Regions from separate parts of the Citrobacter sp. CRE-46 genome, predicted to be linked through region 1. Evidence: predicted binding sites of a transcription regulator. Region 1 holds the regulator's gene; each other region holds the start of a gene.
The links. The regulator LexA, encoded in region 1, represses DNA repair genes until DNA is damaged. The targets are predictions, from matches to a motif close to TNCTGTATGTACATACAGNA.
Positions count from the first base shown of each region.

Region 1 (4,215 bases):
AACAGATCCTGTCGGGCAGGGAGGCGCGGACCGACTGCGGCCAGGCGCTGGCGTGCAAAGTGCATACGCGCTACGCGCGCCAATTTCTGGGCGATAATTTTATCTGTACCGTGTTCATCCGCCATACGACGCAGGGAAACCGACGGGGAGAAGCGGACAAAGCTGTCGCGACCCAGCCAGGACACAGCAAAGAATTTTTGTACGCCGTTCAGCATACGCAGCGGCGGGTTGACCTCGCCTTTTTCGCGCCCGGGCGCACGGCCAAACATCACCGAAACCGGCACCATCTGCACATCCAGGTCTGGATTGCTGCGATGCAAGTCGAGATAGTTATGGAATAGCTTAATAGACTCTTCTTTTGGCGTGTAATAGGTGAAGACACGTGGGCCGCCGTGAATAAACACGTAGCGCGGCAGTAGAGTTCCGTCTATCTCCAGCGGTTCCAGGGGATCCGGGAGATCGTGCGCCAGACATTGGGCGCGCAGCGTCAGCAAGTCTGCTTTGGAGTTGTACGGTAGGACGTACATAATGGGGCGAGAAGTATCGAGCCCCAATTCCGGTGCGGGTTCCGCCGGAATAGACTTGCTTTTTACCAGTACGCTTAATGGTAAATTCAGTAATTTGTAGTAAATTCGTGGCCAGCCGGACATAAACGATGTAAAGCCTCTGGTTAATAATGCAAATGCGCTGCAAGGATATCAGAAAGTTTAGTGAATTTCTGGTGTATCCGGTCATACTTCGCGCTGCTTTGCCACACCCTGAAACAAACGGGGTAACGTTACAATGACATTGACGCTAATAATGTAAAAAGGTTCTTTTTGATGGCCAATAATACCACTGGATTCACCCGAATTATCAAAGCTGCAGGCTATTCCTGGAAAGGTTTTCGCGCCGCATGGATTAATGAGGCGGCATTTCGTCAGGAAAGCGTTGCCGTTCTGCTAGGCGTTGCCATCGCCTGCTGGCTGGACGTCGACGCCATTACGCGCGTGTTGCTGATTGGTTCCGTGATGCTGGTGATGATCGTTGAAATTCTTAACAGTGCGATAGAGGCGGTGGTTGATCGTATCGGTTCCGAGTACCACGAACTGTCTGGTCGTGCGAAAGACATGGGGTCGGCGGCGGTATTGCTGTCGATTTTTGTCGCCCTGATCACCTGGGGCATCCTGTTGTGGTCGCATTTGCGATAAAGATTCCACAACTTCATCATTCTCCTGTTTTTTGTGCAGTTTGCGGTTCCAAAATCACCTTTAGCTGTATATACTCACAGCATAACTGTATATACACCCAGGGGGCGGAATGAAAGCGTTAACGGCCAGGCAGCAAGAGGTGTTTGATCTTATTAGAGATCACATTAGCCAGACAGGTATGCCACCGACGCGTGCGGAGATCGCGCAGCGTTTGGGGTTCCGTTCCCCAAACGCTGCTGAAGAACATCTGAAAGCGCTGGCGCGTAAAGGCGTGCTGGAAATTGTATCCGGCGCATCGCGTGGTATTCGTCTGTTGCAGGAAGAAGAAGAAGGTTTACCGCTTGTCGGGCGCGTTGCGGCAGGTGAGCCACTTCTGGCGCAGCAACACATCGAAGGCCATTATCAGGTCGATCCTTCACTGTTCAAACCGAACGCCGATTTTCTGCTGCGCGTCAGCGGTATGTCGATGAAAGACATCGGGATTATGGACGGTGATTTGCTGGCCGTGCATAAAACACAGGATGTGCGTAACGGTCAGGTTGTTGTCGCGCGCATTGACGACGAAGTGACGGTGAAGCGCCTGAAAAAACAGGGCAACAAGGTTGAACTCCTGCCAGAAAACAGCGAATTCAAACCCATTGTGGTCGACCTGCGCGAGCAAAACTTCACTATTGAAGGGCTGGCGGTAGGCGTCATTCGTAACGGGGAATGGCTGTAATACTCTGTTGAGTCCCTGTAGGCCGGATAAGACGTTTGCGTCGCCATCCGGCAACTCGCCCGGTGGCACTGCGCTTACCGGGCCAGGGCAACATCTTCCAGTACCTCTAACTTCTTTTCAGGCTCTATTTCATGCCTTTCTTTACCTCCTCCGACAAAGCACTCTGGCGTCTTGCCTTACCGATGATCTTCTCCAATATCACCGTTCCCTTGCTGGGATTGGTCGATACCGCGGTCATTGGTCATCTGGATAGTCCGGTCTATCTTGGCGGCGTTGCCGTTGGCGCCACCGCGACCAGTTTTCTCTTTATGTTGCTGCTTTTTTTACGCATGAGCACCACAGGTCTTACCGCCCAGGCATTTGGCGCGAAAAATCCGCAGGCACTGGCGCGTGCGCTGGTGCAGCCGCTAATGCTGGCGCTGGGGGCGGGGCTGCTTATCGCACTGTTTCGGACGCCGATTATCGATCTGGCTCTGCATATTGTCGGCGGCAGTGAAGCCGTACTGGAGCAGGCCCGACGTTTCCTGGAAATCCGTTGGTTAAGCGCCCCCGCCTCGCTGGCGAATCTGGTACTGCTCGGCTGGCTGCTTGGCGTTCAGTATGCACGGGCGCCGGTTATCCTGCTGATTGTCGGTAATGTTCTCAATATTGTGCTCGATTTATGGCTGGTGATGGGCCTGCATATGAACGTGCAGGGCGCGGCGCTGGCGACGGTCACCGCCGAATATGCCACCTTGCTGATCGGTCTGTTAATGGTACGCAAAGTCCTGCATATGCGCGGAATTTCGCTGGCAATGTTGAAACAGGCCTGGCGTGGCAATTTCCGCCGCTTACTGGCGCTTAACCGCGACATCATGCTGCGCTCGCTGTTGCTACAGCTCTGTTTCGGTGCCATTACGGTGCTGGGCGCGCGCCTGGGGAGCGATATCATTGCGGTAAATGCCGTTCTGATGACCCTGCTGACCTTTACCGCCTACGCGCTGGACGGGTTTGCCTACGCCGTTGAAGCGCATTCTGGTCAGGCCTATGGCGCACGGGATGGCAGCCAGTTACTGGATGTCTGGCGCGCAGCCTGCCGACAGTCCGGTCTTGTGGCGATTCTGTTTTCGCTGGTTTATGCCCTGTTTGGCGAGCACATTATAGCGTTGCTGACCTCGCTCCCGCAGATTCAACTGCTGGCCGATCGTTATCTTATCTGGCAGGTGATTTTGCCGCTGGTTGGCGTCTGGTGTTATTTGCTGGACGGTATGTTTATCGGCGCAACACGGGCTGCAGAAATGCGCAACAGCATGGCCGTTGCCGCCGCGGGATTCGCATTAACGTTACTGGCTTTACCGCTGCTGGGTAACCACGGTTTGTGGCTGGCACTCACTGTGTTTCTCGCCCTGCGCGGGCTTTCACTGGCCTTTATCTGGCGACGTCACTGGCGCAACGGGACGTGGTTCGTTGAAGCCTGACGGTTAAAAATTCTGAATAGTGAATCGAATGCCGAATCAGTGACTACACTTATTCTCACGTCCAGCAGAAAAGATAGCGGAGTTGGACGAGATACTCTGGCTATTCACAACCTAACGATGAGGATTTGATGATGAATAAAGACGAAGTCGGCGGCAACTGGAAACAGTTCAAAGGTAAAGTGAAAGAGCAATGGGGCAAACTGACCGACGATGATATGACGGTCATTGAAGGCAAACGTGACCAACTGGTCGGTAAAGTCCAGGAGCGTTACGGTTATGCAAAAGATCAGGCGGAGAAAGAAGTCACTGACTGGGAAACCCGCAACGATTACCGCTGGTAATTAGTCCCCTCCTGAGAGTACAAGGATGTACGCTCTCTGGCTTAGCGACCGACTTTCTTTTTCACCAGAATTGAGTGGTCATGCTGACATTCGCCTGGATGGCGACAGGCTTCAACCTCCACGCATGCCGGGCACAGCCCGTGAGCTTCAATCACGTTATGCCGCAGAGCAAAACCCATTTTTGCCGCCAGCATATGCATGATGTCTTCCACACCTTCCGCACACTCTTCTTTTACCACGCCACAGCGATCGCAAATAAACATCGCAGAACTGTGGGTCGGTTGATCGAACAGGTGACACAGCACGTAGCTGTTGGTCGATTCCACTTTATGTACAAAACCTTGTTCCAGCAGAAAATCGAGCGCACGATAAACGGTCGGTGGCTTGGCCTGCGGCTCGGTTTCCCGTAGCAGGTCGAGCAGGTCATAAGCGCTAATAGCGCCTTCCTGCAGGCTCATCAGGCGCAGCACTTCGAGGCGCTGTGGCGTTAGCCGCACGTTGCGTTGCGC
Region 1 is NZ_CM184341.1:4,869,557-4,873,771, reverse strand. Features, by position in the region: gene plsB (glycerol-3-phosphate 1-O-acyltransferase PlsB) at 1-650, opposite strand, end outside; gene AC534G_RS23660 (diacylglycerol kinase) at 822-1,190, shown strand; gene lexA (transcriptional repressor LexA) at 1,300-1,908, shown strand; gene dinF (MATE family efflux transporter DinF) at 2,040-3,365, shown strand; gene AC534G_RS23645 (CsbD family protein) at 3,497-3,706, shown strand; gene zur (zinc uptake transcriptional repressor Zur) at 3,748-4,215, opposite strand, start outside.

Region 2 (4,215 bases), 1.8 Mb from region 1:
CGCATCACTGCATGAATGGGAGGATCTGGAGGCTTTCTTTGCGGTCTACCGGGATAATTTAGTGACAATTCTGAAGAAACCCGCCTCACGTAAAAACCACACAAACGTGCTTATGCACATTCAGGGGTACTTCCGTAATCAATTAACAATGCGTCAGCGCGGCGAGTTGCGCGAGGTGATCCTTCATTACCGCGCAGGACTACTGCCCATCCTGGCCCCGATGACGTTGCTGAAACATTATCTGGCGGAATACCCGGACGATTATCTGCTGACGCAGAATTACTTTGATCCCTACCCGCAAGAATTAGCATTGCGACTGAATGTTAATTGATCATGACTGATAAACAGAACCGAGCAGAGTGATAATTTATGTCGTGTTCGAAATCTTTAATTACCGCTCTTCGCTCATAGTAGACGTCAGCTTTACCTTTATCGGTATTGTGTATGTCTACAATTTAATCTTATTTCCCGATAAGTGTTACTTTTAACCTTCGTGAAAAAGAAACAAAATCATTCCTGCCATACAGTTTAAACAAATTGAACCATTGGTTTTTACCGAGATGATTTAGTTTGATTAATTGAGGTTTATAATGGTAGCACATTATAAAAATACCCTGATCATCATCCACAATATTGTTTTTAAGCGTTGTCATTTGGCACTGACAAACCAATTCATAAAATTCTTTCCATTTATTTTGTGTTGCAACAATGGCACCGCCAATAATATAAGAGCGATTATTAATCATGTGATCGAAAACCTGATGAAGCGTTTTGACAGTTAACCCTTTTTTTACTGTGAATAAGTTAACTTTGTTGACGTCAAAACGATAATTCCAGCGAGATAATCCATCTATTACTTGCGCATTACGACAGTAACCAAAATCAACCCATGCAACCATATTATTATTTACAAGGTTTAACTCTATTGCCTTATTTACAAAATATGTCTTCAGGTTGCAAACTAGTACGTAGTCTGAGGACCAGTATTCAGGGTTTATTAGTTGGCGAGTTTCAAGCTTATTTCTAAACTCATCATTTCTCTGGATCTGAGAAATCCTGTTTTTAATGTGTTGGAATTTTTTATTAATATCTAAGGGGATTACAACAGTACGTTTACCATTTCTAATTTTTTCTATTTTTGGTTTAAGATCGCAGGATGTAAATATAACCATGTCATTATCTAACTCAGACAAGTTTTTAAAATAATTGATGTAGGTATCAGATGTTCTCTCTAGATGAGGGGAGAAACCTTTATCACTCGTCCAGTTCCCGCGTCCTATATCGAAAAATGCTGTAACGATGGTAATAGATGAATTCATTTCTATGTAGTCCGTTTTTCAATCCAATAACCATTTGATTATGGGAAATATATTTTTGATATCTGTAATAATACGGTATTCTAACAGTATCAATATGAAGCAGGAAGCATAATGTGCTATGTAAAATGATAAATAATTGTTACCAACCGCGCAGATTGTACTTCTCCGGCAGTGAATTAAGGCGTTTAATCTGAAAGCAGCCACATATCGGCTTCTTCAAACATTTCCTGAACAGTGCGACTAATCTGTTCTTTCTCGTGCTTACTGGCGTCAGTGTTGATCGCTGGTAGAGTCAGCATCGGTTTAACCCGGACATCAGCATCTGGAAAGATTCGCTGTACTCTCTTTCTCAATTCGCCCAGAATGATCTCTTTTGCGCTTGGCAGACCATCAAAATTCCTTTTGTCATAAACGAGTTCCACGAACATTGTTACTTGCCTTTATCTGTATAAACATACAGTGCTTATACTGTGTTTTTATCTGATATACAAGGGGCGACGTCAATACGAATTGACGTCGCCTGGTGATGATAATGTAATGAGGAGAGAGAAAGAAACATAAGCATTATGATGACTCATAAATAAACTAATGCTTTCTTGGTGTTTTAGTGCCTATGTTTCTAAGATTATTATTTCAGGTGTTTATGCTCAGGCATCATTCGCAACAGGGTATTGTCCTTCTGTATGGCGTGATGAAATAATGCCGCGCCAGCATGGGCTGCAATCAGGAAATACCCTACATTTGCCAAAGTTTCATGAATAGTTTTTACGATGGCCTTTATTTCACCGTTGCTATGAAAGAAAGCGGGAATGTTTAGCCCTAAAAAATACCAACTCTTTCCGCCGTAAGCCATCGTTAAGATACCTAATAACGGTAGCGCCAGAAAAGAGACATAGAGCATGATGTGCATTAACTTAGCAGCTATTCTCTGCCAACGGGGGGGCGTAGGTATGATAGCTGGATCGTCATACTTATGTTTGAGAATTAAACGTATTATCATTAAACACCAGACAAATACCCCAGCATTATAGTGTGTTTCTTTCATCAACAGATAGGGAGTGCTGCCTTTGGGAAACCAGCCGCGAAATTCCATTGCGGCATAGGTTATCGCGATTAGCACCAAAGTTAGCCAGTGCAAGTAAATCTGAAGTCTTGAGAATCTGTTCATTATTTTTCCTCGAATGATGCGCCACCACAACCGTATCGTATTAAGCTTAACAAATCCTTATCTTCATTAAGAGATTAGGATTTGGTTATTTCTACTTCGGGTAACTCGATCATATGGTTGATTGGTGTGTTCACTGTGAGTTTGTCACGATTCATTTTTCGACGAGATTTTGTACGGGAAAACGTGTAGAGCATTGGCTGCTAATGGGTAAACGCCGAGGCTTTCAGTTCTGGCTTTGATTTCCTCAAAAGGAAGTGAAGGAGACGGTTCCCGTCCTCCCCAAAGATTGATCCCTTCCGGAATGTTGTCTCTGCCGTATTCCTCGGCTATCTCAATCGTTTTGCCATTATTAAGTTCGATGACGACGCTTTTTCCATCGACAGGGATCAGATTTCCGTCATTATCAGTAATAAATATTTTCATTTGCTCGCCTCCTGGTTATGCCTTCATATGATAGCGCATTAAATGCGCTGCAATACTGCTATTGCACTGAAAATACTCAATGATTATTTACTATTAATCAATACGTTATGATGTGATTTAGAAAATGTGATTGGTTTCATGGCGATTTATGTTGCGGTCTACCATGCTCAGTAGAGACAAACTTGACTCAGTCAATGCCTGCTTTAACGGGTTCATTTTTCGCCACAGGATATAAGAATGCGCAAAGTACCGTTAACGATACTTGCTGCGATATGTCTGTTCGTAATCGGCGTTTTTATTCTCAACATGCTGCTTTGGTATTCCTCATCGATGGAAGCTCTTGGGGAAGCACGATATGCCGCGAAAAATATGGATAACATACTTAATGAAGCTTTCCAGGCAACGGATACAGCTAAGCGCATCGCTGAAAAGAAATGCGATCTGGAGAGCCAATATCAGCTCGGAACTGAAGCCGCGCTTCGGCCTCATCTACGAACGTTGATTATTATTCGGCAAGGGAAGGTTTGGTGCACCTCACTGCCTGGTAATCGGATCCTGCTGAAGCAAATACCGTCATACCTGATACAAATTTGCTGTTGGCCCCAGCACAAAATACGGTGAATGAGATACCTGTTCTGCTTTATTAAACTCATTTTCAAACAAGTAGCATCATTATCACAATAAGTGGTGTGCATATCCGGGGCGCATTGAATGTCCCATTTAAAGGACTGTCCTATTCGTTGCGGGTGGGCGACAAAGTACTTGATTCATTGATGGAAGTGAGAATAGGGTTGAATTGGCCGTAGAAATCCTGTGTTTTTCTTTATCGTGAGATAAATCTCAGATCGCGCTATTCAAAAAATATATCCTTAGTCATGTGGTGGTTATTTGCATTTTTACATACAGCAAACGGATAACAGCATGACTGATATAGCATTTACCAGGGCACGCGATTCAAATCGTGGAGTGAAAGTAGTACATAAGAAAAAATTGGATGTGCGCAGTAACGGTAAGTACACAAACCGCGACCAACTAGCAATCGCCGCTGTTCTGTTTTTAGGCGGTATCGCCGGAGCTATTGTTTTGGCAATGTACTTAATGATGCAGGAGGGCGTTTTTCTGTACTGATTGTTTAATTTTTCTTATGTTTTATTAAGGCGTGTATTGAGTCGCTACTACCATCTCTCAGTAATGTTCAATATTATTAACCATCAATTAAGTTAAGCAGGTATTCCTGAAAATACCTGCTTAAAATATCACTTAGAACAATACACTCTGGCTTCACGAGGGGTATAGATGCCAATC
Region 2 is NZ_CM184341.1:3,068,752-3,072,966, reverse strand. Features, by position in the region: gene AC534G_RS14975 (YbgA family protein) at 1-331, shown strand, start outside; gene yibB (protein YibB) at 462-1,319, opposite strand; gene AC534G_RS14965 (DinI-like family protein) at 1,505-1,747, opposite strand; gene AC534G_RS14960 (cytochrome b) at 1,948-2,487, opposite strand; gene AC534G_RS14955 (hypothetical protein) at 2,632-2,910, opposite strand; partial or broken gene AC534G_RS14950 (CSS-motif domain-containing protein) at 3,148-3,674, shown strand; gene AC534G_RS14945 (hypothetical protein) at 3,832-4,038, shown strand; gene AC534G_RS14940 (Bor family protein) at 4,167-4,215, opposite strand, start outside.
Region 2: AC534G_RS14965 (DinI-like family protein) is a predicted target of LexA. The motif match lies at 1,762-1,781, and genes of this name have one in related genera.

Region 3 (4,215 bases), 1.4 Mb from region 1:
ATCTGTTGCAGTTTGCCCGTCATCTGATCTACAGCACCAGTATGCCTCCGGCGCAGGCTCAGGCTCTACGTGCCGCGCTGGCGGTGATCCGCAGCCGTGAAGGTGATGAACGCCGGGAAAAGTTAGCGATGCTAATCCAGCGTTTTCGCGCTGGGGTGAATACGCCGGGCTTAACGCTGGCGAATTCAACCAGTGCTATTCAGCCGCTGATTGTTGGCGATAACCATAAAGCCTTGCAACTGGCGGATACCCTACGGCAACAGGGATGTTGGGTGACAGCAATTCGCCCGCCGACGGTGCCCGCCGGTACGGCCAGATTACGGCTGACGCTGACCCAGGCGCATGAGGTGCAGGATATCGATCGTCTACTGGAGGTGTTGCATGGCGCAGGTCAATAAACGGGCGATTGCCGCCGCGTTTGGCCGCGCGGCCACCCACTATGAGCAACACGCAGAGCTACAGCGTCAAAGTGCCGATGCGTTACTGGCGTTACTGGCGTTACTGGATGGCGGCACGTTCTCGCAGGTATTGGATGCGGGCTGTGGGCCTGGACGTATGAGTCGTTACTGGCGTGAGCAGGGGAGTGAGGTCTGCGCGCTGGATCTGTCGTCGCAAATGCTGGCTGAAGCGCAGCGTCACGATGTCGCCCACCATTATCTGCTGGCGGATATCGAAGACATCCCGCAGGCAACCGCGAGCTTTGACCTGGCCTGGAGTAATCTGGCCGTACAGTGGTGTAGCGACCTGCGCGGCGCGTTAAGCGAGCTTTACCGGGTGGTGCGTCCTGGCGGGACGGTGGCGTTTAGTACCCTGGCGCAGGGGTCGATGCCGGAACTTCGTCAGGCCTGGCAGGCGGTTGACGATCGGGAGCACGCCAACCGTTTTTTGCCCGTGGCGCAACTGGAAAACGCCCTGTATGGCTGGGATGTTGAATACCAGTCTCATGCCGTCACGCTGTGGTTTGATGATGCGCTGAGCGCCATGCGTTCGCTAAAAGGCATTGGCGCGACGCATTTGCATGATGGGCGCGAGCAACGTGTGCTGACGCGCGCTCAGTTGCGCCAGCTACAGTTAGCCTGGCCCTGTCAGCAGGGGAAATATCCGCTGACCTACCATCTTTTTTTAGGAGTGATTCAACGTGGCTAAAACGTATTTTGTCACCGGGACGGACACCGAAGTCGGTAAAACTGTCGCCAGTTGCGCGCTGCTCCAGGCTGCGGGACAAATGGGGTTGCGCGCCGTTGGCTATAAGCCTGTGGCGTCGGGCAGCGAAATGACGGCTGATGGCCTGCGAAACAGCGATGCGTTGGCATTACAGCGCAATAGCGTTGTGACGGCGGACTATGCGGCGATTAATCCCTACTGCTTCGCTGAACCTACCTCGCCGCATATCATCAGCGCCGACGAAGGTCGCCCCATTCTGGCTTCCGTGATGTCTGCAGGGTTACGCACGCTTGAAGCGCAGGCTGACTGGGTACTGGTGGAGGGGGCTGGTGGATGGTTTACGCCGCTTTCGCCAACGCTGAGTTTTTCCGACTGGGTCAAAACAGAACAGTTGCCGGTGATTCTGGTGGTTGGCGTTAAGCTCGGCTGCATCAATCACGCCATTCTGACCGCCCAGGCGGTGCAGCAGGCCGGACTGACGCTTGCCGGATGGGTAGCCAATGATGTGACGCCGCCCGGCAAACGTCATGCTGAATACATGGCGACGCTAAAGCGCGTGATCCCGGCACCTGGGCTGGGGGAAATTCCCTGGCTGGCAGAAGATCCTGAGCAGGCATCGACCGGACGTTATCTCGATCTCAGCATTTTGTCTTTGACGGCATCAGTTGGTTGAGTCGAGACGGGAAATAACGCTGGTCGCTATTGCAGTAGGCGGACAAGAAAATGGTGAAAATGCGAGCAAGATCTCGGCTCTCCCTGGCCGCCTCGTTAGCTGATAAATATCAAAAAATAGCGATAATTTTTTTTTAGCCCAGCGGAAAAGAGAGTCAGGGTGTTTTTGCCAGGCTACAGTCCACACGGGCTGGAAGCAGTTATCCACTATTCCTGTGGATAACCTTGTGTATTAGGGTTAGAAAACACAATGTAAGCGAGAGAAGACGCGGCCTGCGACTAAATTGATGCGAAAGACGGCTTGAGATAATAATCTTTAAATTACAGATAGTTAGATAAAAGCAATGGCTGTCGCAGAAGTGTCATGTGTTGCCATAAAACTTTCATCGGCTGGCTTGACAAATGTTAAAAAAGGCATTGGTTTGGGGATAACACATTTTTGCTGGTGTTTTATCTTGTCCGGGGGCAAATTTTGGCCTGCAGTCACGGCTATTTTGCGGGTGTAACAGAAATATTCTGGCGCGTTACTGTTTTTTCATCCAGTATATTTTACTGGCAAAATATACGACTGCGAGTAAAATTACACACCTGCCCGCCCATTGCTTCAGGTAGCTGCTCATGAGTAAACCGTTCAAACTAAATTCCGCTTTTAAACCCTCTGGCGATCAGCCTGAGGCGATACGTCGCCTGGAAGAAGGTCTGGAGGACGGTCTGGCGCATCAGACGCTGCTGGGGGTGACGGGATCGGGGAAAACATTCACCATCGCGAATGTGATTGCGGACCTACAGCGTCCTACCATGGTGCTGGCGCCTAACAAGACGCTTGCCGCGCAGCTATATGGCGAGATGAAAGAGTTCTTTCCGGAAAACGCGGTGGAATATTTTGTCTCCTACTACGACTATTATCAGCCGGAAGCTTACGTACCGAGTTCTGATACCTTCATCGAGAAGGATGCCTCGGTCAACGAACACATTGAGCAGATGCGTCTGTCGGCGACCAAAGCGCTACTGGAACGTCGGGATGTCGTTGTGGTGGCGTCGGTTTCCGCCATTTATGGTTTGGGCGACCCGGACCTGTATCTTAAAATGATGCTGCATCTGACGGTGGGGATGATCATTGACCAGCGCGCGATCCTGCGTCGTCTGGCGGAGCTGCAATATACCCGTAACGATCAGGCATTCCAGCGCGGTACCTTCCGCGTGCGCGGTGAAGTTATCGACATTTTCCCGGCTGAATCCGACGACATTGCGCTGCGCGTGGAACTATTCGATGAGGAAGTCGAGCGTTTGTCGCTGTTTGACCCGCTTACCGGGCAGGTTGAATCGACCATTTCCCGCTATACCATCTACCCTAAAACGCACTACGTCACGCCGCGCGAACGTATCGTGCAGGCGATGGAAGAAATTAAAGTCGAGCTGGCAGACCGCCGTAAAAATCTGCTGGCGAATAACAAGTTGCTGGAAGAGCAGCGCTTAAGCCAGCGTACACAGTTCGATCTGGAAATGATGAACGAGCTGGGTTATTGCTCGGGGATTGAAAACTATTCCCGCTATCTGTCCGGACGCGGTCCAGGCGAGCCGCCGCCGACGTTGTTTGATTACCTGCCGGCTGATGGTCTGCTGGTAGTGGATGAATCCCACGTCACTATCCCGCAAATTGGCGGTATGTACCGTGGCGACCGGGCGCGTAAAGAGACCCTGGTCGAATACGGATTCCGTTTGCCCTCGGCGCTGGATAACCGTCCGCTTAAATTTGAAGAGTTCGAGGCACTGGCTCCGCAGACCATCTACGTCTCGGCGACGCCGGGGAACTATGAGCTGGAGAAATCCGGTGATGACGTGGTTGATCAGGTAGTACGACCGACTGGCCTGCTGGATCCGGTGATAGAAGTGCGTCCGGTGGCGACGCAGGTTGACGACCTGCTGTCGGAGATCCGCACGCGTGCGGCGATTAACGAACGTGTGCTGGTCACCACGCTTACCAAACGCATGGCGGAAGACCTCACCGAATACCTCGAAGAGCACGGCGAGCGGGTGCGTTATCTGCACTCAGACATCGATACCGTGGAACGTATGGAAATCATTCGTGACCTGCGCCTGGGCGAGTTTGACGTGCTGGTGGGTATCAACCTGTTACGTGAGGGGCTGGACATGCCTGAGGTCTCGCTGGTGGCGATTCTGGACGCAGACAAAGAAGGGTTCCTGCGCTCTGAACGCTCACTTATCCAGACCATCGGTCGCGCGGCGCGTAACATCAACGGCAAGGCTATACTCTACGGCGATAAAATTACCGCCTCGATGGCCAGGGCGATTGGTGAAACTGAACGTCGTCGCGAGAAGCAGCAGCGCTATAACGAAGAGCACGGTATTACGCCGCAG
Region 3 is NZ_CM184341.1:3,510,908-3,515,122, reverse strand. Features, by position in the region: gene bioF (8-amino-7-oxononanoate synthase) at 1-398, shown strand, start outside; gene bioC (malonyl-ACP O-methyltransferase BioC) at 382-1,146, shown strand; gene bioD (dethiobiotin synthase) at 1,139-1,837, shown strand; gene uvrB (excinuclease ABC subunit UvrB) at 2,455-4,215, shown strand, end outside.
Region 3: uvrB (excinuclease ABC subunit UvrB) is a predicted target of LexA. The motif match lies at 2,362-2,381, and genes of this name have one in related genera.

Region 4 (4,215 bases), 260 kb from region 1:
TTCGTGTTTGCGACTGGCCGTCATCATGTTGATGTGGGGCAAATTCGCGATAACCTTGGCATTAAAACCTACATGATCACATCCAACGGCGCGCGCGTGCACGATTCTGCCGGGAATCTGGTGTTTACCCATAACCTGGATCGCGACATTGCCAGCGACCTGTTCGGCGTGGTAAATGCAAATCCGGACATCGTAACCAACGTTTATCGTGATGATGAATGGTTTATGAATCGACATCGCCCGGACGAAATGCGCTTCTTTAAAGAAGCGGTATTTAACTATTCTCTGTTTGAACCTGCGCTACTGGAGCCTGAAGGCGTCAGCAAAGTGTTTTTTACCACCGATTCTCATGAAAGACTGCTGCCGCTGGAGCAGGCGATTAACGCCCGCTGGGGCGATCGCGTCAACGTCAGCTTCTCTACGCTTACCTGTCTGGAAGTTATGGCTGGCGGCGTGTCGAAAGGTCATGCGCTGGAAGCGGTGGCGAAAGCGATGGGCTACAGCCTGCAGGACTGCATCGCTTTCGGCGATGGCATGAACGATGCGGAAATGCTCTCCATGGCTGGTAAAGGCTGCATCATGGGCAACGCGCACCAACGCCTGAAAGATCTTCATCCGGAACTGGACGTGATTGGACTCAACGCCGATGATGCCGTGCCGCACTATCTGCGTAAACTCTTTTTGCAGTAACGTCATCGTTTGTTAGTTGACCAGTTGTCAACTAAAAACTTCGCTACAATGGGTGTACCTTTTGTTAAGAGACATCCATTGTGGCGTTACTCATCATTACCACAATTCTGTGGGCCTTTTCCTTTAGCCTGTTTGGCGAGTACCTTGCCGGTCATGTCGATAGCTATTTTGCGGTGCTGGTGCGTGTTGGGCTGGCGGCGCTGGTGTTCCTGCCATTTTTACGCACCCGTGGGCACAGCGTAAAAACGATCGCGCTGTATATGCTGGTAGGGGCCATGCAGCTTGGCATTATGTATATGCTGAGTTTTCACGCCTATCTGTACCTGACGGTTTCAGAACTGCTGCTCTTTACCGTACTGACGCCGCTCTACATTACGCTGATTTATGATCTCATGAGCGGACGTCGTCTGCGCTGGAGTTACGCCTTCAGTGCGTTGCTGGCGGTGATCGGTGCGGGGATCATTCGTTACGACCAGGTGACCAGCCACTTCTGGACCGGCCTGCTGCTGGTACAGCTATCCAATATCAGCTTTGCCATTGGCATGGTGGGCTACAAGCGTCTGATGGAAACACGGCCAATGCCGCAGCACAACGCCTTCGCCTGGTTTTACATGGGGGCATTTATGGTGGCGATAGTGGCCTGGTTCATGCTGGGTAACGCGCAGAAAATGCCTGCAACTACGCTACAGTGGGGCATCCTGGTGTTTCTTGGCGTGGCGGCCTCCGGCATCGGTTACTTTATGTGGAACTATGGCGCGACGCAGGTGGATGCGGGTACGCTGGGCATCATGAACAATATGCATGTGCCGGCCGGGCTGCTGGTTAACCTGGCTATCTGGCATCAACAGCCTCACTGGCCGAGCTTCATCATTGGTGCGGCTGTGATAGTGGCCTCACTGTGGGTACATCGAAAGTGGGTCGTTCCGCACTCCGCACAAACGGTAGGTGATCGCAGGCGTGATTCCGCGCTGAGCGAATAAACGCTTCCGTGACCGGCTGCCGTTGCTCGCCATCGCGCACGGCGGCGTACAGTCGGCTCCACAATCCATCACCCAGGGTTTTGGTTACCACCAGACCCTGGCGCTCAAAACTCTCCACCACCCAGTGTGGTAAAGCCGCGATACCCATTTTGGCTGCAACCATCTGAATCAGCAGCAGGGTGTTATCCACGCTCTTCAGCGACGGGCTAACGCCCGCAGGCTGCAGGAAATGCCGCCAGACATCCAGCCGACTCCGTTGTACCGGATAAATAAGCAGCGTCTCGCTGGCTAAATCCTCCGGGGTGATTTGCGTTTTGCTGGCCAGCGGATGGTCCGGCGCCAGGACCAGGCGTACTTCAAAATCAAACATCGGCGAGTAGTGCAATCCGCTGCGCGGCAGAATGTCGGAGGTCAACACCAGATCCAATTCATCCTGCTGTAGCGCAGGTTGCGGATCGAACGTCACGCCGGATTTAAAGTCCATTTCCACCTGCGGCCAGTTGGCACGAAAATTCTCCAGCGCGGGCGTCAGCCATTGGATACAGCTGTGGCATTCAATCGCGATGCGTAGCCGGGTTTGCTGCGGTTCGTTGCAGGCCTGCAGCGCGCGACCGATTTGCGGCAACACCTGGTTTGCCAACTGCAGCAAAATTTCGCCCTGCGGCGTAAAGCGCAGAGGCTGACTTTTACGGATAAAAAGACGAAAGCCGAGGCGTTGCTCCAGATCGCTGAACTGGTGAGAAAGGGCGGATTGGGTCTGATGCAACGTCGCCGCTGCGGCTGCCAGCGAACCACTATTCCGCAACGCCTGGAGCGTTTTCAGGTGTTTAATCTCGATCATGAAAGTCCTTCACTTCGGCATGAACAAATTGCGCTTGAGGAATATACAGTAACCGCCAATTATGGATGTGTAAACATCTGGATGGCTAAAATCCTTCGTCTTTTAAATTTATGGTGCGTTGGCTTCGTTTCCTCACCCCAGTCACTTACTTCAGTAAGCTCCTGGGGATGAGCAAACTTGCCGCCTTCCCTAAATTCAAAATCCATAGGATTTACATATAATTAGAGGAAGAAAAATGACAATATTGAATCACACCCTCGGTTTCCCTCGCGTTGGCCTGCGTCGCGAGCTGAAAAAAGCGCAAGAAAGCTACTGGGCGGGAAATTCTTCCCGTGAGGAATTGCTGGCCGTTGGCCGCGAGCTACGCGCCCGCCACTGGGATCAGCAGAAGCAGGCGGGCATTGACCTGCTGCCGGTGGGCGATTTTGCCTGGTACGATCACGTGCTAACCACCAGCCTGCTGCTCGGTAACGTTCCAGCGCGTCATCAAAATAAAGACGGCTCGGTTGATATCGATACCTTATTCCGCATTGGTCGTGGTCGCGCCCCGACGGGCGAGCCAGCGGCGGCGGCAGAAATGACCAAATGGTTTAACACCAACTATCACTACATGGTGCCGGAGTTCACCAAAGGTCAGCAGTTCAAACTGACCTGGACCCAACTGCTGGATGAAGTGGACGAAGCGCTGGCGCTCGGCCACAAGGTGAAGCCTGTACTGCTTGGGCCGGTAACTTACCTGTGGCTGGGGAAAGTGAAGGGCGAACAGTTTGATCGCCTGACCCTGCTCAACGACATTCTGCCGGTTTACCAGCAGGTGCTGGCCGAGCTGGCGAAACGCGGTATTGAGTGGGTACAGATTGATGAACCCGCGCTGGTACTGGAGCTGCCGCAGGTTTGGCTGAACGCCTTCAAACCCGCGTATGACGCGCTGGCAGGGCAGGTAAAATTACTGCTGACCACTTATTTTGAAGGCGTAACGCCGAACCTGGATACCATTACCGCGCTGCCGGTGCAGGGTCTGCACGTTGATTTCGTTCATGGCAAAGATGACGTTGCCGGGCTGCACCAACGCCTGCCTGCCGACTGGCTGCTGTCAGCCGGTTTGGTAAACGGTCGTAACGTCTGGCGCGCCGATCTCAGCGAAAAATATGCGCAAATTAAAGACATCGTCGGGAAACGTGCTCTGTGGGTGGCTTCTTCCTGCTCTCTGCTGCACAGCCCAATCGATCTCAGTGTGGAAACCCGCCTTGATGCCGAAGTGAAGAGCTGGTTTGCCTTCGCGCTGCAAAAGTGCGGCGAGCTGGCGCTGCTGCGCGATGCCCTGAACAGCGGCGATACGGCGGCAATTGTGGAATGGAGCGCACCGATCCAGGCGCGTCGTCACTCTACCCGCGTACACAACGCCGCAGTGGAAAAACGTCTGGCGGCGATCACCGCGCAAGACAGCCAGCGCGCCAACGCTTACCCGGTTCGCGCCGAGGCGCAGCGTGCCCGCTTTAATCTACCGGCATGGCCGACCACTACGATCGGTTCATTCCCGCAAACCACCGAAATTCGCGGTCTGCGGCTGGATTTCAAAAAGGGCAACCTGGATGCTGGTCACTACCGCACCGGTATCGCCGAACATATAAAACAGGCGATCGTTGAACAGGAACGTCTGGGCCTCGATGTGCTGGTGCACGGTGAAGCCGAGCGTAATGACAT
Region 4 is NZ_CM184341.1:5,127,348-5,131,562, reverse strand. Features, by position in the region: gene yigL (sugar/pyridoxal phosphate phosphatase YigL) at 1-690, shown strand, start outside; gene AC534G_RS24855 (carboxylate/amino acid/amine transporter) at 771-1,670, shown strand; gene metR (HTH-type transcriptional regulator MetR) at 1,558-2,511, opposite strand; gene metE (5-methyltetrahydropteroyltriglutamate--homocysteine S-methyltransferase) at 2,747-4,215, shown strand, end outside.
Region 4: metR (HTH-type transcriptional regulator MetR) is a predicted target of LexA. The motif match lies at 2,543-2,562, and genes of this name have one in related genera.